Lichenicola cladoniae: one gene and its partner. The protein of the gene in region 2 interacts with the protein of the main gene of each other region in a pairwise test. Links are inferred from orthologs where the notes say so. Each region holds a gene or a part of one and is shown on either strand. Other genes may lie near its edges.

Region 1 (9,825 bases), 210 kb from region 2 along the record:
GCACGACCACCCTTCTCGAACTCCCAGGGGTAGAGCCCGCCCGAGGTGCTGTTGCGATAACCGATGCATCGATGCTGCGATAGATCCTGGGGCACGCGTGGCGGCTTGTTTCGTGCAAGATAGGACGGCGAGCCGACCACGGCCGATACGATATCAGGCCCGACGCGAACAGCGATCATGTCCTTGTCGACCAACTCGCCGAAGCGAATGCCGGCGTCGTAGCGATCGGCGACAATATCTATCAGGGCGTCGTCGATCGTCATTTCGACGATGATGTTGGGGTTGGCCTCAAGGAAGGCCGGCAGCATCGGCCAGACCGCAGTGTCCGCTGCCTGACGGAAGGTGGAGATGCGCACTGTTCCTGCTGGTTTGTCGCGCAGGCCGCTGAGAGCCGTCAGCTCGGAATCGATACTGGCCAGAGCGGGGCGCAAGGTGGCGAGCAGCCGATCGCCGGCCGCCGTCGGCGCGACGCTCCGGGTCGTTCGTGCGAGAAGGCGAACACCAAGCCTGGCTTCCAGCCCCTTGATCGCGTGACTGAGCGCCGATGGCGACATCCCAAGTCTGGCAGCGGCCAGCGTAAAACTGGCGGCGTCCGCTACGGCGACGAGCGCCGCCAAATCGTTCAGATCATCCCGCTTCATTGCTGCACGGCCCTCATAAGCGCATGCGGATTATAGTTACTAATAACGTAAACGGCAGGTGTCTATATGAGGAGCGTCTTAACCGGCCAGAAGGAGAATGGCGTGATCCATGATTTGAGCGGAAAAGTGGCCATCGTTACCGGCTCTTCCAAGGGAATCGGTGCCGGCATTGCCGAGCGCCTTGCAGCGCAGGGCGCTTCTGTAGTGGTCAATTATTCACGTTCGGCGGAAGACGCCGCGCGCGTCGTCGATCGCATCGTCGCCAAGGGCGGCGTTGCGTTCGCTATCAAGGCGGACATTGCAAACCCTGCAGAAATCCAGCCGTTCGTCGATGCCGCGATCGCGCGCTTCGGCCGCCTTGACATCCTCGTCAACAACGCCGGCATCTACAAGATCGATACGCTCGATACACTCACGGCTGCGAGTTTCGACGAGCACTACAACCTCAATGTCCGAGGCCTTCTTCTGATGACGCAGGCTGCAGCCCGCGTGCTTTCCGAGGGTAGTGTTGTCGTCAACATCAGTTCGGGTCTGGCGAAAAGCCCCTACCCGATGGTCCATGTCTATTGCTCGACCAAGGGCGCCGTGGATACGCTGACCCGATCGTTGGCAATGGAACTCGGCCCGCGCAAGATCCGCGTCGTCGGCATCGCGCCTGGCTTCACCGCGACCGAAGGCAACGCCGAGTCAGCCAAGGGAATGACGGACATCCTGGTTGCGAAGACATTGCTCGGCCGCATCGGAGAGCCTGCCGACATCGCCGCAGCGGTGGCGTTCGCGGTCTCTGCCGACGCATTGTGGGTGACCGGCACCACGATCGACGTTGCGGGTGGCATGGTGTTCTGAAAGGCCGCTTTCGGTTCGTACGTCCGCAGAGCGGTGAGACCGCTTTAGGTCAGCCTGCGTCTGTGATGGGCTATGCGAAAGCGGACGGCGATGACAGGCGCTGGCTTACTGCGTCGTTTGTCGGGACCAGGATCTTGCCCGTGACGTTTCGGGCCTCCTGGGCTTCGCAAGCCGGCAATGCGATCCGTCAGCACTCACGGTGACAGGCCGTCAATTATCTTTGGCCGGTGCTGCGAACTTCTCCGAACAAGCCAGTGGCAGTATCCAGATCCGCTTCTAGCCGTACTGCCTGGCTCATTCCCAGAGCCCCTGCCACCTTTCGGTTCAACTCCTCCCGGACCTCGACGCACGCAGTCTTAACGGCCTCGCCACGTTCGGTCATCCGCACCACCTTCGCCCGCGTATCGGTCGAGTCCGGTACCTGCTCCAAGTACCCCTGCCGCTCCATCAGTCGCACCAGCTGGCTCATCGCTTGCTTGGTCACGCCTGCCCGCTGCGCAAGCGCCGTCGACCGCGTCCCGCCTTCATCCAGCAGCCACAGCAGGCTCGCCGACGCGAATGGAAAGTCATCGTATCCACGTAGTGCCAGTCGGGCGATGACGGCAGCCGTATGCGCCCGGGATGCCGCCATCAGGCTCTGGGCGATGTTAGGGAGAATTTTAACCATTTATAGTAAACATTCTTGACCATTTCTGCCCGAGACGTGTAGGTAGGTCATGTAGTCAAGTAAGTTGACCATATGGCCGGATGACGCCAGCCTTGCTTTCGTAAAGGACTCAAATGCCTACGCTTCTCAACATCCAATCGAGCCCACGTGGCAACAACTCCATCTCGCGTACGCTCAGCGACGACTTTGTCACAGCCTGGCGGGTGAAGCACTCCGGCGGAAGGGTCATCCTGCGGGATCTGGCAGACAACACTATTCCCTATGTCGGCGTCCCGTGGATTGCGGGGATATTCCTCCCTGCCGACGAGCGGTCGCCGGAAATGCGACAGGCCCTGGACATCTCCGACGAACTGATCGCCGAACTCTTCGCCGCCGACGAGATCCTCATCGGAACGCCCATGTACAATTTTACCGTCCCGGCCAATCTGAAGGCTTGGATCGACCTCGTCGTTCGCCCCCGCACGACACACTCCGGTCCTCCCGAACGCAGAGGTCTGGTCACCGGTAAAACATGCAAGATCATCATCGCCTCAGGGGGCGCCTACGACGAAGGCTTGCCTGCTGCCGCATCCGACTACGAGTCTGGCTACCTCAGACGGATCCTCGGCTTCATCGGTGTGACGGACGTCGAAATCATTCTTGCTGGCGGTACTGCCGCAGTCTCCTTCGGTTCGACTACGGTTGAAGAATTCGTGGCAAAGTATCGCCCTGCCGTCCTCGCAGCGGTCGGCTGATCCGCCATCGGCTCAGCTGGGATTCTATCGGGCGTCAGGCTCCATCTGCGAGCGATTGCCGATTATTCGGCCGCTGCGGCAGCGTAAAGCGCCGTCTCGTCGAGTGTCGGTGACTGCAGTTCTGTCTCGAATGCCTGGCGGCTCGAAACGGCGAGTGTTTCGCGGGTACCCGGACCGAGATTGGACTGGAAGATGCCAGCCGCGCTGACCGGCAGGAAGTCCTCGTAAAGGATCGGCTCGGAGGTGCCGTGCCGAAAGAAGGCGAGTCCATCTTCGTGCATGGCGTCGATGTCATCGGGGAATTCGGCGAAGATGCGGCCGCCCGCCTCCTGCCGGTCTGCGCCGGCCGCCACCTCGGACTGAAGCTGCGCCAGCAGGCGATCGTACAGGGCGCGACCGGCCGGGGTCAGCGCCGCGCCACGCTGCTCGACCTCGCCGAAGCGGGCCGTATGGGTGCCGCGGTCGTGGTCGCCCTGGCCGACGAAACGCACCGGCTCGGTGAGCGCCTGGAAACTGGTCTGCCGCAGCAGGATCGGCACCGCGCGCCGGGGCGGCCCTTCGATCACCGGTTTCGGGTTCATGCCCAGCCTGTGCATCGCCGCCTGGGCCGCATCGATGTCGAGCGTGCGCGGGGTCAGATGGTTGATGTGGGGTCCGCGAAAACACACGACGTCGGCCACCAGCGGATGCGACGCCTTCAGCCGGCGATACAGGCCCGCATCCACCGAAGCCGTCTCGTGCCAGCGGAAGGTGTGCAGGGCTTCGGCCACGAAGTCCTCCGCATGGGCCGACGGCAGTCCGCCTTCCCGATCCACCAGCGCGAGCAGGTCCAGCAGGCGAGGGGTGAAGATCCGGCGGCGGTCGAGAATGGCGGCCGCTTCCTCGCGAAGTGCCGCGTCCGTGACCATGTCCAGCCGCAACAGCGAGGTGAAGACGCGGAACGGATTGATCGCCAGCGCTGCCGCATCGGTCGGACGAAACGCGGTAGAGTGGACCGGCACACCCGCCGCGGCCAGGTCGTAATAGCCCACCGGCTGCATGCCCATCGCCGAAAACAGCCGACGGACGCCCACCAGTTCCGATGCGGTGCCGACACGGATGGCGCCGTGCCGCTCGACCTCCAGGCGGTGGGCGACGTCCCCGGACGCGGTACGATTGGTCTCCGCGACCAGCTCCAGCAGCGTTCCGTACAGGGGCACCTCCCGCCGGTACATGTCCGACAGGGCGCGGGAGAACGCGGTCCGCAGGATATTCGGGTCGATCAGGCCGGAGGAGCGGTTCGTCGGCGTCGGGTGGTTCATCGACATTTCCATCTCGGAGGAAAGCGTCAGCGGGAAATCCGGGTCGAGAGCAGGATCATGGAGTTTGTACGCACGACCCCGTCCAGTTCGCCGATCTGGTCGATCACCCGGTCGAGCTCGCTATTCGCGGTGCCGCTGATCACCGCGATCAGGTCGACATTGCCGCTGACCGCATGCAGTTCGCGGACCTGCGGGATCTTGCGGAGCATGATCTCGACCGAGGCGGTCTTTTTCGGCGCCAGGGTGATCAGCACATGCGCCCGGACCATCGGATCGGACGGATCGGTCGCGGCGCGAACCGTGTAGCCGAGGATGGTACCGTTCCGCTCGAGACGCTCGATCCGGCTCTGGATCGTCGTGCGCGACAGTTTCAGCCGCCGGCCGAGTTCGGCTGCCGGCAGGCGTGCATTCGTTGTCAGCAGGTCGATGAGTTCTCGGTCGATCGCGTCAGGCGGCATCGGGCGACGGTACCGGGCAGGGCTGGGCTGTCAATGCCGGGCCGGGACGCCGGTCATGCAGGCACGGTGGCCGCCATGCCCAGCGTCGTTGCCTGCCGTGCCGCCGTCCCGAACAGCCTGGCGCGTGACAGATCGAGCCGACACCGCGCCCCGGACAATAGCGGCGGCAGGATCGCCGGCACCAGGATTTCGAGCGTATCCGCCTGGTCGTCGGTGGTCGGCGCGAGCCGGTAGCGCGTGAAGGCCCCGGCCCGCTGGACCGCGACGACGTGCGCGCCGTTCTCGCCGGCCGCGCACGCGGACAGGCCGATCTCGTATGGCCGCAACGACAGCAGCACACTGCCGCCGCCGGCATCGCTGTCGCCCGGGAGCGTCGTCGCCACGTGCGCCCATGCCCCGTCCAGCCGCAGCCGCCCATGATCCCGGATAGCGGTGAAGGTCACGGTCTCTCCGAGGAACTGGTGCACGAACGGGGTGGCCGGCGCGTCCTCCAAATCATGCGGGCTGCCGACCTGCTCGAGCCTGCCGTCGCGCAGAACGGCGATCCGGTCCGCCACCTCGAGCGCTTCCTCCTGGTCGTGGGTGACCAGGATCGAGGTCAGTCCGAGCCGGTCGTGCAGGCCGCGCAGCCAGCCGCGGATCTCCTTGCGGACCAGCGGGTCGAGTGCGCCGAACGGCTCGTCGAGCAGCAGCAACTCGGGCTCGGTCGCCAGCGCCCTCGCCAGCGCCACCCGCTGCCTCTGCCCGCCGGACAACTGCGCCGGGTAGCGCTTCGCGAGCGCGCCGACCTGGACCAGCTCCAGCAGCTCGGTGACGCGGGCGGCGATGGCGTGACGGTCCGGCCGGCGTGCACGCGGCCGGACCTGCAGCCCGAATGCCACGTTATCGGCCACCGTCATGTGCCGGAACAGCGCATAGTTCTGGAACACGAAACCGATGTTGCGGTCGCGGGCCGGCACCTGGGTCACGTCGCGCGTGCCGATGGTCAGGTGGCCGGTATAGCCCGGCTGCAACCCGGCGATGATGCGCAGCAGCGTGGTCTTGCCGGCACCGGACGGGCCGACGAGTGCGAGGAACTCGCCGGTCGGCACCACCAGGCTGATGTCGCGTACCGCCGGGGTGCGGCCGAACAGGCAGGTAATGTCGCGCAGATCGACGCCCATGGGGCTCCTTGGAAAGGCAGGGTCACGGGGGCGGGTTCAGAGTGTCGTGTTCCGGGAGTGCCGCCAGTCCAGGAAGCCGCGCAAGCCCACCGTCAGGCCGGACACGATCGCCAGCAATGCCGCCAGCGAGAACGCCGCCACGGTCTCGTAGTCGTTGTAGAGCGTCTCGATGCGCAGTGGCACGGTTTCGGTCTGGCCGGGGATATGGCCGGACACCACCGAGACCGCGCCGAACTCACCGAGTGCGCGCGCCGTGCACAGCAGCACGCCGGAGATCAGCGCCACCCGGATCTCGGGCAGGGTCACCCGCAGGAACAGTTTCAGGAAGCCGGCACCCAGCATGGTCGCCGCCTCCTCCTGCTCGCGTCCCTGCGCCTCCATCACCGGCATCACGGTGCGGGTGACGAACGGGAAGGTCACGAACAGCGTGGCCAGCAGGATACCGGGCAGGGCGAACACGATGCGGATGCCGTGCGCCGCGAGCCACGATCCGAACCAGCCATGCGCGCCGAACAGCAGCACCCAGACCAGCCCGGCCACCACCGGCGAGACCGACAGCGGCAGTTCGATCAGCACCAGCAGGGCGGCACGGCCGGGGAAGTCGAACTTGGTCAGCGCATAGGCGGCGAACAGGCCGCAGACGGTGTTGACCGGCACCACGATCACCGCCACCAGGGCGGTCAGCCACAGCGCCGAACGGACGTCGGCATCGGCGAACGTCGCCAGCGCCGGGCCCAGCCCTTTCCGGAACGCTTCGGTGAACAGCGAGGCGATCGGCAGCAGCAGGAACACCAGGGCGATGGCCCACGCGGCGATGGTCAGCGCCAGGCCCGATGCCGTGCGTATGCCCGAGCGTGTGTCGAGCGCGCCGCTGTCGATGGCGCCGCTCAACGGGCCACGCCACGCATCGCGGGCAGTCGGCGGCGCAGCACGGTCACCGCAAGCAGGCACAGGGCGGCGGTCAGCAGCATCACCAGTCCGATCGCGGCCGCGCCGGCATAGTCGAACTCCTGCAGCCGGATCACGATCAGCAGCGGGGCGATCTCCGATACCAGCGGCCGGTTGCCGGCGATGAAGATGACGCTGCCGTATTCGCCGACCCCGCGCGCGAATGCGAGCCCGAAGCCGGTCGCCAATGCCGGCAGTAGCGCCGGAAGCAGGACGCGCCGGGCGATCTGGCCGCGCTTCGCGCCGAGCGTGGAGGCTGCTTCCTCGAGTTCATGCGGCAGGTCGCGGAGCACCGGCAGCACCGTGCGCACCACGAACGGCAGGCCGACGAACACCAGCGCGATCATGATCCCGACCGGCGTGTAGGCGACATGGATGCCCAGGTGGGCAAGTGGCGCCCCGAGCCAGCCGTTCGGTGCGTACAGCGTGGTCAGGGTGATGCCGGCGACCGCCGTCGGCAGGGCGAACGGCAGGTCGACCAGCGCGTCGAGCACGCGCCAGCCCGGCGGCCGCACCCGCTCCAGCACCCAGGCGAGCAACAGGCCGAGCAGGGTGCAGACCGCGGCCGCCACCAGCGCCGTGCCGAAGCTGAGCCGGAGTGCGGCGAGGGTGCGACGGTTGGCGAGCGCGTGCAGGATCCAGGCCGGTCCGTCTTCCCAGGGGCGCGCCGCGAGGGCCGCCAGCGGCAACAGCACCAGCAGCCCGACCCAGACCAGGGTCAGGCCGAACGCCGGCACCGCGCCGGGAATCACCGCCGGTGTCCGGGGCCTCCGGCCGCGCGGCACGCGGTTCACGACCGGACCATGAGGGGTCGTATCTGGGGAAAGGGAGGCGCTCATTTCCCCGCAGTGTAGATGGTGTCGAAGATCCCGCCATCGCCGAAGTGCTTCGGCTGCAACACCTTCCAGCCACCGATGCTCTCGACATCGTAGGTCTTCAGCTCCGGGAACTCGGCGCGGTGCCGGGCCGCCACGGCGGGATCGATCGGGCGGTAATGGTGCCTGGCCTCGATCTCCTGGCCTTCCGGCGTGTACAGGAAGCGGAGATAGGCCTCGGCCAGCTTCTGGGTGCCGCGGGTCTTTACCACAGCATCCACCACGGCGACCGGCGGCTCCGCCTTCACCGAGCTCGACGGGTAGACGATGTCGAACTGGCCGGCGCCGAGATCGTGCGCGGCGAGCAGGGCCTCGTCCTCCCATGCCAGCAGCACGTCGCCGGCGCCGCGCTGCACGAAGCTGTTGGTGGCGCCACGTGCGCCGGTGTCGAGGATCGGCACGTGCTGGTAGAGCAGCTTCAGGTAGGCCTCGGCCTTGGCCTCGTCGCCGTTCGGCTGGTTCAGTGCCCAGAGATAGGCCGCGATATAGCTCCAGCGGCCGCCGCTCGAGGTTTTCGGGTTCGGGGTGATCACCTGCACGCCGTCATGCACCAGGTCGCTCCAGTCGTGCAGTCCCTTCGGATTGCCGTGCCGGACCAGGAACACGATGGTGCTGGTATAGGGCACCGAATGGTTTGGAAGCCGGTCGGCCCATCCGGTCGCGATCAGTCCCTTGGAGGCCAGCGCATCGATGTCGGACGCGATGCCGAGCGTCACGACGTCCGCCTGCAGCCCGTCCAGCACCGAGCGCGCCTGCGCGCCGGAGCCGCCATGCGAGGTTTTCACCGTCACGTCGTCGCCGCCCTGCTGCTTCCAGGCGACCGCGAACTGCGTGTTGATGTCCTTGTACAGCTCGCGGGTCGGGTCGTAGGAGACGTTGAGCAGGCTTTTCGGCGAGGCGGCCATACCGTGGGAAAGCGGGATCGCGGCCAGGAAGACCGAGGCCAGAAGGCGGAGCCGCTTCATGATGAGCATCCTGTTCCACGAAGTATGGTAGTGGTTCTGAAGTAGCACGGCGTCTTGCAGGCTATGAGCTTAAGCCCTGGTTGATCTGGCATGTCAACGCGGGCGAAACGACGTCGGACCCTTTAATCTAGACAAGGACCAATATCGAGACGGACGGGGACTTGCTGCCGACGCCGGCCGGATCGGGTGCTGCCGTGCGCACGTCGTAATTTCAATCCGGCCCGTCTTGCCGTAGAAGCCCTGCTGCAGAGCAGCATTCGATGCTCCTGCTCGTCCCCAAGGGAATTGTCAGCCGGATGCTTCAGATCGAGAGCCTCGTATTCAATGCCTGGGGCCGGCGCTTCTTCGACAAGGCGAGCGTCAGCTTGCCGAACCCGTCGAAGGTCGGGCTGGTCGGGCGCAACGGTGTCGGCAAGTCGACGCTGTTCAAGCTGATCAAGGGCGAGCTGCAGCCTGATTCCGGCGAGATCGGTATTCCGAAAACCGCGCGCATGGCGACCGTCGACCAGGAGCATCCGGCGACGGCGGTCAGCCTGCTGGAAACCATCCTGGCCGCCGATGTCGAGCGGGCGTCGCTGTATGCCGAGCTCGAGAGCGCCGAACCCGAGCGCATGGGCGACATCTGGTCGCGGCTGATCGAGATCGACGCGGATACCGCACCGGCGCGGGCGGCGGAGATCCTGAACGGCCTCGGCTTCTCGACCGAGGACCTCGAGCGGCCGATGGCCGAGTTCTCCGGTGGCTGGCGCATGCGGGTGGCGCTGGCGGCGGCTTTGTTCTCGGCGCCGGACCTGCTGCTGCTGGACGAGCCGACCAACTATCTCGACCTCGAGGGCGCGTTGTGGCTCGAGGCCAGGCTGGCGCGCTATCCGCATTCGGCGCTGATCATCAGCCATGACCGCGAACTGCTGAACAATTCGGTCGGGTTCATCCTGCACGTCACCGAGCGCAAGCTGGAGCTCTATACCGGCGGCTACGACAGCTTCGAGAAGCAGCGCGCCGAGAAGATCCGCCTGCAGAGCTCGCAGCGGGTGAAGCAGGAAGCCGAGCGCGCCCATCTGCAATCCTTCGTCGATCGCTTCAAGGCGTCGGCCGCCAAGGCGGCGCAGGCCCAGAGCCGGATGAAGCGCCTGGCCAAGATGGAGCCGATCTCCACCACCATCGAGGAGCGGGTGTCGCCGTTCCTGCTGCCGTCGCCGCCGCGTCCGCTGGCGCCGCCGCTGATGC
Region 2 (9,802 bases):
GCCCCCAAGCCATGGCTGGGAACAGTAGGTAGCCGAGCACCTCGGCGCTCAATGTCCAGGAGACGATATTCCATTCCCCAAGCTTGAGCACTGTCCAGCTCTGCACGAGCAGTAGCGTCTGCACGAAGCCGGGAAACGAAAGGTTCTGCGCCCGGTAGGCAGCGTGCGGATCGGTCCAGCTGCGCTCGGTCGCGACATAGCCGGGTAACAGAACGACCACGACCAGCATTGCCAGAAGCATTGCGGTGTTGAGCGGATAGACGCGAAAAAAACGAGCCAGGAAGAACTGGCGCAGATCATCACGCCGAATGCTGCTGAACTGGTCGGCATGCACGTGCATCAGGATGAAGCCGGACAATACGAAGAACAGGTCGACGCCACGGAAGCCGTTGAACAGGAACACCGAGTGGAGAAGTGAAGGGGCAGCCAAGACCCAAGCGGCGAGGCCATAGAAGTGGCTGAGAAATACCCAGACCGCGGCAATACCCCGGACCCCGGTCAAACTCGGAATGCCCCTCCCCGCCCCTGCCACATCGTATCCTTTTTGGGAATAGCGGCTAAAACGTAACGTAGAACGCGAAACGAATCCAAGTCTCTTTTTAGCGCACCGCACCGGGCTCGGCCTGTGTTCACCATTTTTGATGGATCATGACGTGCCGGGACCAGGTGCCGTAGCCGCGTTGGTTCGCGGCCCATGGGCATTCCGGCCGGAGCTCACCGTCTGATCGGCCCGCCGCGGCCAGTTCGCACTGGCGCGCGAAACCCGTCCAGTGCCACCGCCCGGCCGGTGCGGGCGACCAGGGTGAGGCCGGAACCCTTGCCGACCCGCATGTTCGGCTCGGCGCGTTTCGGCTCCTCGTTCTGGCCGGCCTGAACCGACAGGATCAGGAAACCGTTCTCGGCACGCCGCTCGATCTCGGCGATCCGGCGGCCGTCGAACGGGCTGCCTTCCTCGACCGCGACCACATGCAGCTCGAGCCCGAGCCGGCGCAGGCCGGTCGCGGCATCCTGGTTCTCCGATGGCCGGCGGAGCGCCTCGGAGAGTTCCGGGTAGAGAATGATCTCGGCAATGCGTTCCGCGCCGATATGGGTCGGCAGCACCACCCTGTCGGCACCGGCCTGCAGCAGCTTGCGTTCGGTGGACGGTGCCTCGCCGCGGGCGATGATGGTGAGCTTCGCGTTCAGGCTGCGGGCGCTCAGCGTGATGAACACGTTGGCGGCATCGTCGGGCAGCACCGTGGCCAGGGCGCGCGCCGTCAGGATGCCGGCGCGCTGCAACGTTTCCTCGTCGGTCGCGTCCGCGTTGAGGCAAAGGAACCCCTGTGCCTGCGCGCCCGCCATCCGCTCGGGGTTGCGTTCCAGGATGAGGAACGGCACCTGGCCGGCAACCAGTTCGTGCGCCAGCATCTGGCCGATGCGGCCATAGCCGCAGATGATGATGTGGCCTGACAGGTTCTCGATCTGGCTCTTCATGCGTCGGGTTCCCAGGATCTCGTTGAGCTGGCTGAAGGTGATGAACTGGACCAGCGCGCCGGTCAGGAAGATCGTGCCGGAACAGCCGAGCACGATCAGGCCGATGGTGATCGCCCGGAGCTCCGGCCCCTGGACGGCGTGCACCTCCTCGTAGCCGACGGTGAACACGGTGAGCACCGTCATGTAGAGCGCGTCGCCGAAGCTCCAGCCGACCGAAACATAACCGGTGATCGCCAGCGCCATGACCGCCAGCACGAACACGACGCCGCCGATCAGATTCCGCACCGGCTTGCCGAGCGCCGAGTTCATGCGCCGCCCACGCCAGGTCCGGCGAATTGACACCCGGCCACGTGGCAGGAACGATGCGGGCCAGCCCGTTCGAGGTCTCGATGCCCAAGCCTAGCCTCGCCTGGTTGCCGGAACCCACCGATTTCGTGCCCCGGATCAAGGCGCTCGAGGCCGCCGGAGCGGTGGCCTGGGCGGATCTGGTGGCACTCGCCAACCACCGCCTCGACTTCCTGAAAACCGAACGCCTGGACCGGCTGCTGCAACGTCATTTCGCCGACGCGCCGCCGCCCGGGCTGGCGACCAGGCCGGTCAGGCTGGCGGTCCTCGGCTCCTCCACCACGGTGCATCTGCTGGCTCCGATCCGGGTCGCGGCACTCAGGCGCAACATCTGGCTGACCCTGCACGAGGGCGAGTATGGCCAGTATCAACAGGAACTCGCCGACGTCGATGCGGAACTGCACCGTTTCCGGCCGGATATCGTGCTGCTGTCGTTCGATAGCCGTCATGTGACCGCCGGCCTCGATGTCGCCGCCGATCAGGCCGGCGCCGACGCGGCACTCGAAGACGAATTGTCGCGCATGCGTCGATGCTGGTCGCTGGCCAGGTCGATAGGCGCGGCGGTCATCCAGCAGACGGTGATGCCGACCCTGCCGACGCTGATGGGCAACAACGAACAGCGTCTGTCCGGCTCGCCGCTTCGACTGATCGCCCGGCTGAACGCGGCGCTGCGCCCGGCGGCGGACGAGGCGGGCGTGCATCTGCTGGCGCTGGACGATGCGTCGGCGCGGGACGGTATCGCCGACTGGCACGACCCCGTGCTGTGGCACCGCGCCAAGCAGGACATCACCCCGGTCGCGGCGCCGGTCTATGGCGACATGGTCGGGCGGCTGGTGGCAGCACTCCAGGGTCGCTCGTCCAAGTGCCTCGTGCTCGATCTCGACAACACGCTGTGGGGCGGGGTGATCGGCGATGACGGGCTGGAGGGGATCGCGATCGGCCAGGGCTCGGCGCTCGGCGAGGCGTTCCTGTCGGTGCAGGCCTATGCGAAGTCGCTCGCCAAGCGCGGCGTGATCCTCGCGGTGTGCTCCAAGAACGACGAGGCCAATGCGCTGTCGGCGTTCGAGAGGCATCCGGAGATGCTGCTGAAGCGCTCGGACATATCGGCGTTCGTCGCCAACTGGGACGACAAGGCGACCAACCTCCGCCGCATCGCCGCGGACCTGAGTATCGGCCTCGACAGCCTGGTGTTCCTCGATGACAACCCGTTCGAGCGCAACCTGGTGCGCGCCGAACTGCCTGAAGTCGGCGTGCCGGAAATACCCGGCGACGACCCCGCCCTGATGGCGCAGGTGCTGGCCGATGCCGGCTATTTCGAGGGCCTGTCGATCACCGGCGAGGATCGCGCCCGCACCGTGCAGTACCAGGCGAACCGCGAGCGGGCGGCGCTGGAAAGCTCGGCGACCGACATGCCGGCCTACCTGCGCAGCCTCGACATGCAGCTGGTGTGGCGCCGCTTCGACCGGATCGGGCTCGGCCGGATCGTCCAGCTCATCAACAAGACCAACCAGTTCAACCTGACCACGCGACGCCGGACCGAGCAGCAGGTGGCGACGCTGATGGAGGATCCGAACGCGTTCGGTCTGCAGCTCCGGCTGCTCGACCGCTTCGGCGATAACGGCATCATCGCCATCGTGATCGGCCAGGTCGACGCGGCCAGGGTGTGCCACATCGATACCTGGCTGATGTCGTGCCGGGTGCTCGGCCGCGGCGTGGAGGACGCCACCCTGGCGCTGATCGCCCGGACCGCCGCGGCGACCGGGGCGGAGACGCTGGTGGGCGAATACATCCCGACTGCGAAGAACGGCATGGTGGCGGGCCATTACGCCAGGCTGGGCTTCTCGGACCATGCGGCCCAGGCGCATGGCGGACACCTGGCCCGCCTGCGGCTGCATGACTTCGTGCCGGCAGACAGCTACATGGCAGTGACCGAGGGCGCCTGACCGCGTCGCCTACCACCATCCAGGAGAGTTTCAGACGTGGCGACGGAAGCAGAAGTTTATGCAGGCCTGACCGAAGTGTTCCACGAGGTGTTCGGCGACGACACCATCAGGCTGACCCCGACCACGTCGGCCGAGCAGGTGGCCGGCTGGGATTCGATCAAGATGGTGACCATCATCATCAGCGTCGAGCAGCAGTTCGGCATCAAGCTCCGCTCGCGCGAGGTCGACCAGCTCAAGAATGTCGGCGACCTGGCCACGCTGGTCCAAGCCAAGGCCGCCTGAAGCCGGACCGGGTGCCGAGGACAGGGGCGTGATGCATTTGGACGAGAGCTGGATCGCCGGAGCAGCCGCCAGGGCGCGTGCCGCGAGCCGCGTGCTGGCGCAATCGAGCGGCGAGACCCGCAACCATGCGCTGACCGCGGCGGCGGCGGCGATCCGTGCCCGTAGCGCCTCCATCCTGGCCGCCAATGCGCTGGACGTCGCGGCCTCGACCGCCTCCGACGCCTTCCGCGACCGGCTGACCCTTAACCCGGCACGGATCGAGGCGATGGCGCGGGGCCTCGACGAGATCGCGGCACTGCCCGATCCGCTTGGCCGCGTGCTGGCGGAATGGACCCGGCCGAACGGCTTGCGGTTCCGCCGGGTGGCGACGCCGGTCGGCATCATCGGCATGATCTACGAGAGCCGTCCCAATGTCGGCGCCGACGCCGGCGGGCTGTGCCTGAAATCCGGCAACGCGGTGATCCTGCGCGGCGGCTCCGAGAGCCTGCGCAGCGCGCGCGAGATCCACGCCGCCATCGTCGAGGGCCTGGTGCAGGCCGGGTTGCCCGAGGCGTGCGTGCAGATCCCGCCCGACGCCGACCGTGCCCATGTCGCCGCCATGCTCGGCGCCGCCGGGCTGATCGACCTGATCATCCCGCGTGGCGGCCGATCGCTGGTCGAGCGGGTGCAGCGGGAGGCCAGGGTGCCGGTGCTCGCCCATGCCGAGGGGCTCTGCCACACCTACATCCATCGCGCGGCCGACCCCGAGATGGCGCGCGCGCTGATCGCCAATGCCAAGATGCGCCGCACCGGCGTGTGCGGCGCGACCGAGACGCTGCTGATCGACGAGGCGATCGCCGGTTCGCTGCTGCCGATGATCGTCGACGATTTGGCCGCACTCGGCTGCGATTTCCGCGCCGACCCGGCCGCCTGCGCCATCGTCCCCGGGCTCGTCGCTGCCTCCCCGGCCGATTTCGATACCGAGTGGCTGGGCCCGGTGCTGTCGATCGCGGTAGTGCAGGATGTCGATGCGGCATTGGCGCACATCGCGCGGCACAGCAGCGCGCATACCGAGGCGATCGTGACCGCGGACGAGGCGGTGGCGTGCCGGTTCCTGGCCGGCACCGACAGCGCGGTGGTGTTGTGGAACGCCTCGACGCAGTTCTGCGACGGCGGCGAGTTCGGCTTCGGCGCCGAGATCGGCATCGCCACGGGGCGTGTGCATGCGCGCGGACCGGTCGGCCTCGAGCAACTGACGATCTTCCGCTACGAGGTGATCGGGTCCGGCCAGATCCGACCGTGAGCCGCATCCCCCCCGCCGGAGACACCCGCCGCCTCCGGGTCGGCCTGCTGGGCGGGTCGTTCAATCCCGCGCATCACGGCCATCTGCTGGTCGCCCGGCAGGCGCTGGCGCATCTGCAGCTCGACCAGGTGTGGCTGCTGGTCTCGCCGGGCAATCCGCTGAAGCCGCGCCACGGCATGGCGCCGCTGGCCACCCGCCTGGCCGGCGCCAAGGCGCTGGTGGACGGGCGGCGCATCATCGCCACCGACATCGAGCGCATCATGCGCACCCGCTACACGGTCGACACCATACGCGGCCTGAAGCGGCGCTTCCCGCGGATCCAGTTCGTCTGGCTGATGGGCGCCGACGGGTTGGCCGAGCTGCCGCGTTGGCGGCGCTGGCGGGAAGTGGTGCGCGCGGTGCCGATCGCCGTGCTGCCGCGCCCGTCCTACAACCACCGCGCACTGGCCGGTCGGGCGGCGCTGATGCTACGGCATGACCGGCGGCCGGCCCGCGAGGCGCCGGTCCTAGCCGACCGTCCCGCACCCGCCTGGGTGTTCCTGACCGCTCCCCAGACCGACATTTCCGCGACCAAGCTGCGCCTGGCGAACGGCTCTTCCGGGACTGCCTAGGGGGTCTGTGCAACGCAATGCTTGGCCCTGGCGCCGGAGAAGCCGATAAGGCGCACCAGACCACCATCGCCCAGACCTTTCATGATGCAGGCCGTGATCGAGAATCATGTCCGGCAGGAGACTTATCATCGCCAGGAAGCCCATTGCCGAAACCGGCAAGCCCACCCGTGCAGCCGGCGCGTCCATGCCGTCCGCATCCCTCGCCGAAGTCGCCAAGGCTCCTGGCACCGCCCGCAAGAAGGCCGTCGTTGCCGGACCGCAGGGCGCGCGGGGCCGCAAAATCGTGCGCGAGCCGCTCGATGTCGCGGCACTGGACAAGTATCTCGGCGTCATCACCGAGAGCCTGGCCGACGACAAGGGCGAGGACATCGTCACGCTCGACCTGACCGGCCGCGCCTCGTTCGCCGACCGGATGGTGATCGCGACCGGCATCGCCGACCGCCAGATCAGCGCGATGGCGACGCATCTGGAGACCAAGCTCAAGGAAGTCGGCCTCAAGCAGCGCGTGCTGATCGAGGGCGCCGGCAGCTCGGACTGGGTGCTGCTCGATGCCGGCGACATCGTCGTGCATCTGTTCAAGCCGGAAGCGCGGGCCTTGTACGGGCTGGAGCGCATGTGGGGCGCCGACCTCGACGAGCCGGCCGAGGCCGAAGCTGAAGCCGAACAGCCCGTCAATTCGTAGGAACGGCCTCCGACCGCCATGCGCCTGATCGCGGTCGGACGGCTGAAGGACGGCCCGGAGCGGGCGTTGCTGGAACGCTACCAGCAGCGCCTGAACCCGAAGCTGGAGATGATCGAGGTCGCCGAAGGCCGTGGGGCTCCGGTCGAGATCAAGCGTCGCGAGGCGCAGGCGCTGCTGGCCTGCCTGCCGACAAACGCGCTGGTGGTGGCACTCGACGAAGGCGGCGAACGTCCGGACAGCGTGATGTTCTCGCAGCGGCTGGAAACTTGGCTCGGCAGTGCCCGTCCGCTGTGTTTCCTGATCGGCGGCGCCGAAGGCCTGGACGCGACGGTTATGGCCCGCTCGGACACCAGCCTGTCGCTAGGCCCGATGACCTGGCCGCACATGCTGGTGCGGGGGTTGCTGGCGGAACAGCTTTACCGGGCGAGGGCGATCAGCACCGGCCACCCGTATCATCGGGCCGGCCGACCATGAGACCGACCGTCGTCCGTATTCGAGCGCGAGCCCTGCTGTTGATGGAGTTGGATGACTCGAAGATGAAGACTGCGTGCTCGCCGTCTCAAGTGACGACTGCTTGTTGCGCCCACAGAGTAGAGATCCCATCCTTGACCTTTGAGCGTGTCCGCCATTCTTGTTCAAGAAAAGCCGTAGGCGATGCCCAGAGTCAATCGTGATCCTGAGTGAGTAGCGGAGATGGAGGATGAGCAACCTGAATGACCGGTTTGCGCTCATGTCGGCCGTTGAGGCGGCCTTCGCCACTTTCTGAGCGCGGCCATTGCGAAGTGCAGTCCGATACGTCGGGGTGGCGCCAGAAGCAGAAGTCCATTTCTCGCTGGAAACTAGGCCCTGATAGCGGCATCGTTCTCACATTCCGAAGCCGTACCTAAGGACCAAGTTCTATGCGACGGTTAAGCCTAACTCAAAACTGCACGAAAGGCGCTCCAGAGTTCGCGGTTGAGCCATAAGCAACTCCAATCGCGGAATCGCAAGCAGATGTTAAACTATGCTATTGGAACTGCGGGTGGAGGGATTGCATGCCGGCGAAGATCCGAGTGTTCGTGAGCAGCACCATGGACGACCTCGCTAACGAGCGTGAGGCAGTCGTCGAGGTTATCAAGAGCCTTAATTTCGAGCCGGTGAACACCGAAGGCATCCTCCCGAACGGCGGCACAAGCTGGGACGTCCTGGAGCCAGAAATTCGAACTTCCCTAATTTGCATTCTGATCCAAGGTGAACGGTATGGCTGGATACCGATGGGCGGTTATGGCGCCGACAAAGGCAAGTCCGTTACCCATCTCGAGATCGACGTCGCCCAAGATCAGGGGATACCGATCCTGCCTTTCTTCAAGAAGCTAAAGTACGGGGCAGATTCGACCAGCGACGATGCGATTCTGAGGGACAAGTTCCGTAAGGAAATCGCCGACTGGAAGAGCGGTTTATTTCGCACCGAGTTCAATCTTGCATCTGACCTGAGAGGAAAAGTATTCCAGGCGTTGCTTGACGTGTTCACCAGCTCATACCTGCGCACCGCGGTAGAAACTCAAGTCTCGAAGATAGCAGCGCAATCGCCAGTCGAGCTTACCTCCGCGAGCCGAGCACCGCCGACGCCTCCGAGAGACGCTGCCGCGCCGCCCGAGGTTCTGTTCGCTGGCGCAGGATTGTCGCTCAGTGCCGGCTATCCGAGCGCAAACGCCTTGGCGGGAGTTGTCGGCCAGGCTCTCGGCCTTGATTCAGACCAGACGTCACGCCACAGCCTAGCTCAGTTATTCGAGGTGGCCGAAACGACGCTCGGACGCGCCCGAAGCCTCAGTATCGTCGGCGAACTCCTCAATCCGCCTCTGCCCGTCGAGCCTACGCTGGCTCACGTGGCGGCGGTGCAGCGGTTTCCCATCATCCTGACCACCAACTACGACCGGCTGTTCGAGCACGCTTGCGAAATGCTCGCGATCCCATATGCCGTGCGAACGCCAGGTGATTATGTGAAAGGCGATGCAAAGCCGGCGGTCACGATCTTTAAGATCGATGGGTCGATGGACCGCCCGACGACGCTCGTTCTAAGCACCGCCGATGCGGATCGTGCGCGGATGGACAGGCTTTTTTGGGTTGCGGTTGAGGACGTGCTGAAGACGTCCCGGCCAATAGTCATCGGTCACTCGATGCGCGACGCGAACAGTCTGAGCCTCATGAACGGGCGAAACCGGAAAATTAAAGGAATCTATGTTGCGCCCACGATCGATCCCATCGACGGGCGCTTGCTGCTTGAGCGGCTCAACCTTGAGGGCGTCGAATGCTCGGCTAGCGACTACCTTTGGAAAACACCGCCGTAATAGCGATAGGATGCGACTCTATGCGCCAGGAGCGAACTCTTGCCCTACACCGTGATCAGATACTCGGACGGATTAGTGCTTCAGGTCAGTCCTCTTAGGGTTCACGCCGCCAGCGCTTCACTACCGTTTCGATCGCTTCACGACTGATGGGAGGCTTCGCCCAGCCGTCCGCGAACTTGATGTCGTTTGAGTCTGGAAGTTGATCTTCGGCCAGTTCGCGAATTTTGATTCTTGCAGGAATGGCCGCAGCTTCACCGACAAAAATTGCTTCGCGCCTTACCAATGATGGTAACAGCTTTGTTAGTCCTGCAAGGCTGTCGGGCAGAAACCGTCCGACGTGCTCTTGGTCAACCGAGTTTGTGAGGCGCAGGATAATCCAACTGTTGCACTGAGAGAGTACGGTACTCTCGACATCCGCAGGGCGCTGCGAGACCAGCATTAAGCCGAGGCCGTACTTCCTGCCTTCCCGGGCTAGGCGTCGCACCGCAGTCTGTGCCGTCTCGTACTCAGCCTGACCATGGTTGGGGACGTACCGATGAGCTTCTTCGCAAACGAGTAACACAGGATCGCGTTCGCGCTCTTCGCGCGTCTGCCAGACCTTGTATTGAAACAGCAGCCTAGCGATGACTGCCGTCAGGGGACCGGCAACTTCGTTCGGGAGGCCAGAAATATCGATGATCCGAATATCTTTGCGCTCCTCCGCAGCTCCTCCGCCGACAAACTGCTCAATGATCGCGGCGAGGTCCGGATCGTCCACAGCAAAGTTCTTGAGTAGGAAAGACAAGCGCGGGTCGGCGCGTAAGACATTGAGTTTGTCAAGTATCGAGCGGTGGGACTTCGAGTCCGTGGCAGACTTT

What was found.
Region 1: the proteins of HN018_RS16485 (region 2) and HN018_RS15580 interact in binary tests that used the Escherichia coli proteins (3 or more experiments, as listed by UniProt). The link is inferred for Lichenicola cladoniae from one-to-one orthologs.

Annotation. Positions count from the first base shown.
Region 1 is NZ_CP053708.1:3,428,377-3,438,201, reverse strand. What follows is about bases 3,756-6,581. They hold HN018_RS15580 (sulfate/molybdate ABC transporter ATP-binding protein), read right to left. Parts: upstream 5,811-6,581; coding sequence 4,701-5,810; downstream 3,756-4,700. Other genes in these bases: cysW (sulfate ABC transporter permease subunit CysW), read right to left, coding at 5,847-6,581; HN018_RS15585 (Lrp/AsnC family transcriptional regulator), read right to left, coding at 4,216-4,647; HN018_RS15590 (VOC family protein), read right to left, coding at 3,756-4,189. Also shown: HN018_RS15610 (LysR family transcriptional regulator), read right to left, coding at 1-641; HN018_RS15605 (SDR family NAD(P)-dependent oxidoreductase), read left to right, coding at 744-1,487; HN018_RS15600 (MarR family winged helix-turn-helix transcriptional regulator), read right to left, coding at 1,702-2,154; HN018_RS15595 (FMN-dependent NADH-azoreductase), read left to right, coding at 2,268-2,888; more of HN018_RS15590, read right to left, coding at 2,951-3,755; more of cysW, read right to left, coding at 6,582-6,656; sulfate ABC transporter permease subunit CysT, read right to left, coding at 6,698-7,552; HN018_RS15565 (sulfate ABC transporter substrate-binding protein), read right to left, coding at 7,594-8,598; HN018_RS15560 (ABC-F family ATP-binding cassette domain-containing protein), read left to right, coding at 8,859-9,825. UniProt on the Escherichia coli protein: Part of the ABC transporter complex CysAWTP involved in sulfate/thiosulfate import. Responsible for energy coupling to the transport system.
Region 2 is NZ_CP053708.1:3,638,838-3,648,639, reverse strand. Bases 3,397-6,199 are described here. They hold HN018_RS16485 (glutamate-5-semialdehyde dehydrogenase), read left to right. Parts: upstream 3,397-4,074; coding sequence 4,075-5,325; downstream 5,326-6,199. Other genes in these bases: rsfS (ribosome silencing factor), read left to right, coding at 6,121-6,199; HN018_RS16480 (nicotinate-nucleotide adenylyltransferase), read left to right, coding at 5,322-5,936; HN018_RS16490 (acyl carrier protein), read left to right, coding at 3,798-4,043; HN018_RS16495 (HAD-IIIC family phosphatase), read left to right, coding at 3,397-3,761. Also shown: HN018_RS16505 (acyltransferase family protein), read right to left, coding at 1-532; HN018_RS16500 (potassium channel family protein), read right to left, coding at 715-1,782; more of HN018_RS16495, read left to right, coding at 1,863-3,396; more of rsfS, read left to right, coding at 6,200-6,618; HN018_RS16470 (23S rRNA (pseudouridine(1915)-N(3))-methyltransferase RlmH), read left to right, coding at 6,637-7,092; HN018_RS16465 (DUF4062 domain-containing protein), read left to right, coding at 7,653-8,945; HN018_RS16460 (ATP-binding protein), read right to left, coding at 9,040-9,802. UniProt on the Escherichia coli protein: Catalyzes the NADPH-dependent reduction of L-glutamate 5-phosphate into L-glutamate 5-semialdehyde and phosphate. The product spontaneously undergoes cyclization to form 1-pyrroline-5-carboxylate.